Regions from separate parts of the Clostridium pacaense genome, predicted to be linked through region 1. Evidence: predicted binding sites of a transcription regulator. Region 1 holds the regulator's gene; the other holds the start of a gene.
The links. Region 1 encodes Rex, which represses fermentation and respiration genes when NADH is low (regulators of the CRP and FNR family bind a similar motif). Its sites were predicted from a motif close to ATTGTTAANNNNTTAACAAT; they were not measured.
Positions count from the first base shown of each region.

Region 2: the regulator Rex is predicted to act here: its motif matches at 2,083-2,102, upstream of fucO (lactaldehyde reductase).

Region 1 is NZ_JAJFEB020000001.1:402,673-407,108, forward strand. It holds gene alr (alanine racemase) at 1-373, opposite strand, end outside; gene LK536_RS31550 (NAD(P)H-hydrate dehydratase) at 396-1,937, opposite strand; gene LK536_RS31555 (redox-sensing transcriptional repressor Rex) at 2,010-2,672, opposite strand; gene abc-f (ribosomal protection-like ABC-F family protein) at 2,947-4,436, shown strand, end outside.
Region 2 is NZ_JAJFEB020000003.1:205,718-210,153, forward strand. It holds gene LK536_RS37035 (methyl-accepting chemotaxis protein) at 1-1,316, shown strand, start outside; gene LK536_RS37040 (TetR/AcrR family transcriptional regulator C-terminal domain-containing protein) at 1,378-1,935, shown strand; gene fucO (lactaldehyde reductase) at 2,165-3,313, shown strand; gene LK536_RS37050 (carbohydrate-binding protein) at 3,549-4,343, shown strand.

The sequences.
Region 1 (4,436 bases):
TATTGGCCTTCTTCCCCATGGCGGCTGCAACAGCCGACAGCTTTTGGGCCTCCCCGTAACGGAACATGGCCGGACGGATATCGTACTGAACCAGGTCCTCAAACCGGCTTTCATGGGTCACGCCCAGGACAAGGATCATCTTGCGTATGCCGTGGCGGCGCAGGATGATGCCTTCGTCCACGGATGCCACGGCATATCCGTCCACATACGGGTCAATGGTCCTGGCAACCGGCACTGCGCCATGTCCGTAACCGTCTGTCTTGACCACGCCGATCATGGACGTGGAAGCCGGGAGGTTTGCCTTCATGGCCTCCATATTGGCAGCCACCGCATCCAGATGGATGGCCGCATATACCCTGCTGTATGGTTTCATTTTATCTGCCTCCTGTTTTGTCTCATTCCATCGCGGGCTCCATAGCCCTCCCGATTGCATGTGCCAGATCCGATGCCAGAAGGCTGTGCTGCCCTGTCTGCCTGGCTGCCGCCTCTCCTGCCCTGCCGTGAAGGTAGACCCCCATCAGGGCGGCCTGTTCTTCCTCCATGCCAATGGCCGCGAGGCCTGCGATGATACCCGTAAGGACATCGCCGGAACCGGCCTTGGCCATGGCGCTGTTGCCGCTGGAATTAATGTAGAGCGTCCCGTCCTTGCCTGCCACCACCGTGGCAGCATCCTTAAGCACGCAGGTAATGCCGTACCGCCCCGCATATTCCAGCGCTGCCCCGGCCAGATTCTCCTTGATGGCATCGATGCCCTCCCCTGTCAGCCTGGCCATCTCCCCAAGATGGGGGGTGATTATGATGTTTTCCGTGTAGTAGGTGGTCAGGTACGGATGCCCGGCTATGGCATTGAGGCCGTCCGCATCAATGATCACAGGCACAAAGGCGCTGGTCAGTATATCCTCCACCAGGTATTCCACATATGGTTCGCTGCCAAGTCCCGGCCCCAGCACCACCACATCCGCCCAGTTCATCTGCTCCTCAATCATGCGCTTGAACTCTTCCCTGCCCGAAACCAGCTGGTCCGCCGTGTAGGTGACGATGATGGCTTCCGGCAGGCGTTCCTGAAGGATCTGGCGGTTTTCCTCCACGGTCAGGAGCTTAACCAGCCCGGCGCCGGTGCGGTAGGCAGCCAGGGCGCTGAGGTATGCGGCGCCGCACATGTTCCGCGACCCTGCTGCAATCAGCACCTTCCCAAAGGTTCCCTTATTGGAATAGGCGGGCCGGCCTGGAATAAGAGCCAGATCCTCCGGCCCGTAGGTGAAGGCGTATCCACACCCTTCCTCTGCCTCCGCCACGGCCCCAAGGGCTGTTTCCGGGAATCCGATATCGCATACCTTTACCCTGCCCGCGTATTCCCTGCCCGGATAAAGGGCTGTTCCGGTCTTCTCCCAGCCAAAGGTGACAGTGACATCCGCCTTCAGCGCAATGCCCATGACAGCCCCCGTGTCCCCATGGATTCCCGAGGGAACATCCACCGCGATGGTATGGGGAATCCTCTTTTCAGACAGCATTTCCATGCACTGTCTGTACTCCCCCTCGATGGGACGGCTTAAGCCCACGCCGAATACCGCGTCAATGAGAAGGCAGCACTCCCCATCCACTGCCCCGGTCCAGGGCCTGACCTCCATGCCCAGCCTGCGCGCAATGGATACCTGGGCCTTAAACTCCTCTGTCCCCTTTTCCAGGTTCCCCACCACGTAAATACAAGCCTGATATCCTTTCAGATAAAGCATCCTGGCCGCCGCCACGCCGTCCGCCCCGTTGTTGCCGGTGCCGCACACCGCCCAGACAGCATCCCTCTGTCCGGCCAGGGCCTCTGCCTCTTCTGCCACCCAAAGGGCCGCCCGTTCCATCAGGACCATGGACGGTATGCCTATGGTATGGATGGTATGGGCGTCCACCGCCTTCATCTGTTTTGCCGTTACCAGTGTTCTCATCCGCATTTACCTCCTGTAAAAAGCAAAGGCCGGCAAGCATAAAGAATGGCTCCTTTGCTTGCCGGCTGATTCTTACTTTGATGCTTTTCCCTCTTCCGTCTTCTGGTCGTACATGCTGCATACCCTGTATGACAGGCGCATCAGACTTTCAGACAGATGGACATTCTCCACTACCACATCATCCGGAACCACCAGATCAGTATGGGCAAAGTTCCAGATTGCCTTGATACCGGCCTGGACAAGACGGTCTGCAATCTCAGGCGCCTTTGTCTTTGGAATGGTCAGGGCCGCTATCTGAATCTCATTCTCCTTGATGTAGTGCTCCAGATCATCCACGGAGCGGATCTCAATCCCGCGGATTACCAGGCCAATCAGCTTGGGGTTAATGTCAAACATGCCCTTGATGACAAATCCACGCCTTTCGAAATTCGTATAGTTTGCAATGGCCTGCCCCAGATTGCCAGCCCCGATGATGATCAGGTTGTGCTGCTGGTCAATCCCTAAAATCTTTGCTATCTCGGCATACAGGTACTTGACGTTATAACCGTATCCCTGCTGGCCGAATCCTCCAAAATTATTAAGGTCCTGACGGATCTGTGATGCCGTTACTTTCATCCTGGCGCTAAGTTCATTGGAAGAGATGCGTTCCACACCCTCCTCAATCAGTTCACCCAGGTAGCGGTAATAGCGGGGCAATCTTGAAATTACCGCCTTTGATATCTCTTTGCGTTCCATTGTGTTCCACCTTCCCCTTACGCGTTTCTATAAATACCTAATGGTTCTATTATAAACAAGTGTCAAAAAAATGTCAAACACGTTTCAGTATGTTCTTGAAAAAATTTTCCTATTATATTATACTGGTGAAAGTATAATGTGGAAATCCCGGCGGTCTGGAGCCTTGAAAAACAGGCGGTATATGCGGGTTTCCTTCCCATATAAGCGCGTAAAGACAGCGCCCCGGTTCCCCGCCCGGATGGGGCGCCGGTGTACAATGCAAAGGAGTTTAACCATGATTTTATCATGCAGCAATATAACCAAGTCCTTCGGTGACAAACATATCTTAAAGCAGGTTTCCTTCCACCTGGAAGACCACGAAAAGGCGGCCATTGTGGGCATTAACGGCGCAGGCAAGACCACCCTTCTGAAAATCATCATCGGCGAACTGGCTGCAGACGAGGGCGTTGTGGCCCTCAGCAAGGGCTCCACCATAGGTTATCTGGCGCAGCACCAGGACCTGGACAGCGAAAGCACGATTTACGAAGCCCTTCTGGAGGTAAAGCGCCCGGTCATACAGATGGAGGAGCGGATCCGCAGCCTGGAGCTTAAGATGCATTCCGCCTCAGGCGATGCCCTGGAAGCCATGCTGGCGGAATACAGCCGCTTAAACCATGCCTTTGAACTGGCCAATGGCTATGCTTATAAAAGCGAGGTCACGGGCGTATTAAAAGGCCTTGGATTCAGCGAGGACGAATTTACCAAGCCCATCAACACCCTTTCCGGCGGTCAGAAAACCCGTGTCTCCCTGGGCAAGCTCCTGCTCACCAAGCCGGACGTACTGCTGCTTGACGAGCCGACCAACCACCTGGACATGGAGTCCATTGCCTGGCTGGAAACCTATTTGAAGGGTTATTCAGGCAGCGTGATCATCGTTGCCCATGACCGTTATTTCCTGGACCGTGTGGTTTCCAAGATTGTGGAGCTGGATAACGGCATCGGGACCATGTTCTCAGGCAATTATTCCGCCTACAGCGACAAGAAAGCCATGCTCCGGGATGCCAAAATCAGGGCATATCTAAACCAGCAGCAGGAAATCAAGCATCAGGAAGCAGTCATCACCAAGCTTAAATCCTTTAACCGTGAAAAGTCCATCCGGCGTGCAGAGAGCCGTGAAAAGATGCTGGATAAGATTGAGCGGCTGGATAAACCGGTGGAAATTGACGATTCCATGGATATACGGCTGGAGCCGGATGTAATCAGCGGCAATGATGTGCTGACGGTCAGGGAATTAAGCAAATCCTTTGACGCCCAGACCCTTTTTTCCCACGTGGATTTTGATATCAAACGCGGGGAACGGGTGGCTATCATAGGCAACAACGGAACCGGCAAGACCACCCTGTTAAAAATCATCAACGGCCTCCTGGAGGCTGACAGCGGCGAAATCCGCCTGGGTTCCAAGGTGCACATCGGTTATTACGACCAGGAACACCAGGTCCTGCACATGGACAAGACATTGTTTGAGGAGATACAGGATACCTATCCTGACATGAATAATACCCAGATCCGCAATACCCTGGCCTCCTTCCTGTTCACGGGCGATGATGTGTTCAAGCTGATCCGGGACTTAAGCGGCGGGGAACGCGGACGCGTGTCCCTGGCCAAGCTCATGCTCTCCGACGCCAACTTCCTTTTACTGGATGAGCCTACCAACCATCTGGACATCACGTCCAAGGAGATACTGGAAAGCGCCCTCTGCCGCTATACGGGCACCGTGCTTTATGT
Region 2 (4,436 bases), on a different contig from region 1:
GCGGAACTACGGATGGGAAAGACAGTCAGGGAAGTGGAACCACGGGTGGAACCGCTGGCCAGGGAAGCGGGACTACCGATGGAAAAGGTAATCAGGGAAGCGGAACCACGGACGGTAACGCTGGCCAGGGAAGCGGGACTACCGATGGGAAAGGTGATCAGGGAAGCGGAACCACGGACGGAAGCGCTGGTCAGGGAAGCGGGACTACCGATGGAAAGAATAACCAGAGCGGCGGAACCACGGACGGTAAGGATAACCCAAGCAGTGGAACTACAGGCGGTAACGCTGGCCAGGCCAGCAGTTCTGCCGATGGAAAAGATAACCAGGCAAGTGGAACCACGGATGCTAAAGACAATCAGGCTGGCGGAACCACGGTAGGAAAGTCTGGTCAGGCAAGTGGAAGCCGGAGCAATAGCATCTCCAGTGCCAACGCCAGCGTTAACGCCAATAGCATCGCCAGCGCCAACACCAATAGCAGCGCCAATGCCAATGCTGGTACCATCACAGTAACAGCACTTTCCAGCGCTTCCAAATCAGGAAAAACCGCAGCCATTGAAAAACACAATGTACCCCTGGTAAGCGCCCCCGAGGTCCCGGTGGATATGCAGACGCTGATGGAACTGTTAGCTGGCAGGCAGTCCATGCTGACGGATATATCCAAAAAGAGCAGTGAGCTTTCCGGCCTCATGTCCAACCTTATGGATGATACTTCGGACTCTGCCAAATACAGTGCGGAAATCGTGGATAACCTGGATATCCTCATCGAGGATCTGACCGCGCTCCACGATTCCCTGGATGCCTATTATCCGGATTTACAGGACACCCTGGACGATTCCAAGGAACTGGTGAGCCGGACAACACAAGCGCTCAACAATGGCATCAGCACCATGACCATTGTCCAGAACACCTTAAAGGACAGCAGCGACGACTTTGACGCGGCTGCGCGTGAGAGCCTGCGGGGCAGCATGGAGCTTTTAGACAAGAGCCTGAGCATATTTGACAGCACGACCGCCATGCGCCAGGCCGGACGCACCATGAAGGATACCATTGACAATGAACTGGACAAATTCGACACGGATAACCGGTTCCTGTTCATGGATCCATCCGCGGAACGGGTTTCATTTACTTCAGATAAGAACCGGCCGCCAAAGACGCTGCAGATAGTCCTGCGGACCGATGAAATCAGTGTGGATGACGACGAGGCCAAGACCGCGGACGCAGAGGTGGCAAAGGCAAAAGAAAGCCCGCTGCGCAGGATGTGGAACGTACTGGTACAGATGTGGAAGGCGATGGTAAGCATTTTCAAAAACAGGTAGCAGGTGCAGGGGATTTCTAGTATAATGGTATCCAAAGGGGGTAGGGGATACCGTGGCTGAGATGAACAAACAGGAAAAAACCAGATATAAGCTGGCAGCCTCCATGAAGGAATGCATGAAGTCAGCTCCCGTGGATAAGATTACGGTCAAGGAGATTGTGGAGGGCTGCGGCGTTACCCGGCAGACATTTTACAGGAATTTCCTGGATAAATATGACCTGATAAACTGGTATTTTGATAAGCTGGTGCTTCAGTCCTTTGAACAGATAGGGATGGGGCACACGGTGGGCGAAAGCCTGACACAGAAGTTTGAATTCATAGTCAATGAAAAGGTGTTTTTCACGGAAGCGTTCCGCTCAGACGACAGGAATTCATTAAAAGAGCACGATTTTGAACTGATTCTCCAGTTCTATACAGACCTCCTGGCGAGGAAGGACAGCAGGGCGCTGGACCAGGAGCTGCATTTCCTTTTGGAAATGTACTGCCAGGGTTCGGTTTACATGACGGTAAAATGGGTCCTGGGAGGCATGAAGGATTCTCCCCGGGCCATGTCCGCCAAACTGGTGGATGCCATGCCGCCCAAGCTGGCAAATGTGTTTGACCGTTTAAAACTGCTGTGATTTTGGCGCGTGTCGGAATCATGGAAAAAGCGTAAACCGGTCAATGAAGCAAACTGGTAATAGTACACAATGAAAATAGTAAAGCTGCACAAAAACAGAGAAAAAGTGACAGACAGAGATGTTTGTCACTTTTATTTTTCCACTGCCGTTGTTATAATATTAACAAATGAAACAGGCAATTGCGGCGGAACATTCCGGACGCATTTTATAAGAGAAGGAGAGGTAAATCATGGCAAACAGAATTGTATTAAATGAGACATCCTATCACGGCGCAGGCGCAATCGCAGAGATTGCCAATGAGGCAAAGGCAAGAGGATTCAAGAAGGCATTTGTCTGCTCTGACCCGGACCTGATTAAGTTTAACGTAACCAGCAAGGTGACAAAGGTATTGGAGGACGCAGGCCTTGCCTATGAGATTTATTCCAATATCAAACCCAATCCCACCATTGAGAACGTACAGACAGGCGTTGCTGCATTTAAGGCTTCCGGGGCTGATTATATCATTGCCATCGGCGGAGGCTCCTCCATGGATACATCCAAGGCCATCGGCGTCATCATTACCAACCCTGAATTCGAGGATGTGAGAAGCCTGGAGGGCGTTGCACCTACCAAGAACCCATGTGTTCCAATCATTGCAGTTCCAACCACAGCCGGAACCGCGGCAGAGGTTACCATCAACTACGTAATCACGGATGTTGAGAAAAAGCGTAAATTCGTATGTGTGGATACACATGATATCCCTGTTGTTGCAGTGGTGGATCCGGAAATGATGTCCTCCATGCCAAAGGGACTGACCGCGGCAACCGGAATGGATGCGCTGACCCACGCAATCGAGGGCTACACCACCAAGGGAGCCTGGGAAATGACGGATATGTTCAATTTAAAGGCAATTGAGGTCATTGCCCGCAGCCTGCGCGATGCTGTAGAGAACAAGCCCGAGGGCAGGGAAGGTATGGCCCTTGGACAGTACCTTACCGGCATGGGATTTTCCAACTGTGGTCTGGGAATCGTCCATTCCATGGCCCATGGACTGGGGGCATTATATGATACTCCTCATGGCGTTGCCAATGCAATCATCCTTCCGACTGTCATGGAATACAATGCGCCGTGCACAGGAACCAAGTTCAGGGATATTGCTATCGCAATGGGCGTTGAAGGCGTGGAGGACATGAGCCAGGACGAGTACCGCAAGGCAGCCGTGGATGCAGTGAAGAAGCTGTCCGCAGATGTGGGCATCCCTGCTGATTTAAAGGAAATCCTTAAGCCGGAGGACGTGGACTTCCTGTCCCAGTCAGCCATGGATGACGCATGCCGTCCGGGCAATCCAAAGGATCCGACCCTGGAGGACATCAAGAACCTGTATCTGTCACTGATGTAATACCCGGACAAGGACCGGGGATTTGGAAGTCCCATATGGGGATAAGTATCAGGATAACGGATAAGACAAGTTAGATGATAAAGCGGATATGTCGCCGGCAGGGCGCTGTATCCGCTTTATTTGGATATGCTGGTCCGGGAAGGATAAATTGTATTTAACCATGAAAAATGTACATGGCAACTTCCACGGCCATGTGATACAATCTATAAAACATTCTAAATATCTGGAGGCATATATGGCATTTAAAATTACAGTTTTAAACAAAGATAATGAGATGAAGGCGTCCATGGAGGGGGCCTCACAGGCAGTCCTGGCCTGGAAAGGGGAGTATGAGGAAGGGGACAGGATTGAGTTTTGCCTGCCCGAGAAGAACCGCTTTTATATTGTGCGTGTAGACGATACAATGGATGAATCCTATATCTATGCAACGGAGGATGTATTGGCCTATGACATACCATTTGCAGAAAAAAAGACATCCTATAATCCGAAATCCTTTACAGGGGAACGTCATTACCTGACCATCCGGTATGCTGCTGACTATGAGATTAGAGCTTACAAAAACCTGGCAAAGAATGTGATGGACCAGCACGGGGAACATGGATATTATCCCCATGCCTATGCGAATGTGGAGACCAGGGGGGAAGCCGTGTTCGCTGCCCGCAACGCCATTGACGGCGTGACGGCTAACCTGTCCCATGGAAAATGGCCTTATGAGTCATGGGGAATCAACCAGCAGGATGATGCACAGATGACGCTGGACTTCGGACGTCCGGTGGATTTTGATAAGATTGTACTTTATACAAGGGCGGATTTCCCCCATGATAACTGGTGGGAAAGCGTGACCTTCACATTCTCTGATGGGACGGAGGAGACTGTCAGCCTGGAGAAGAGCGTGGAGCCGCATGTCATTCCCTTGAAGCGGCAGGGGATTTCCTGGCTTAGCTTTGGTCGGCTTATAAAGGCAGATGACCCGTCACCGTTTCCGGCGTTGACACAGATGGAGGTGTATGGGGTGGAGATGGGTGGTTGACGGATGGGGCGGTGAGTGCTGCGTCCGCGGAGCGGGCCAGGACGGGCCTTGTCCCAGTGGCGGGGCGGTCGCAGCCGGGTGGATTCCTCAGGG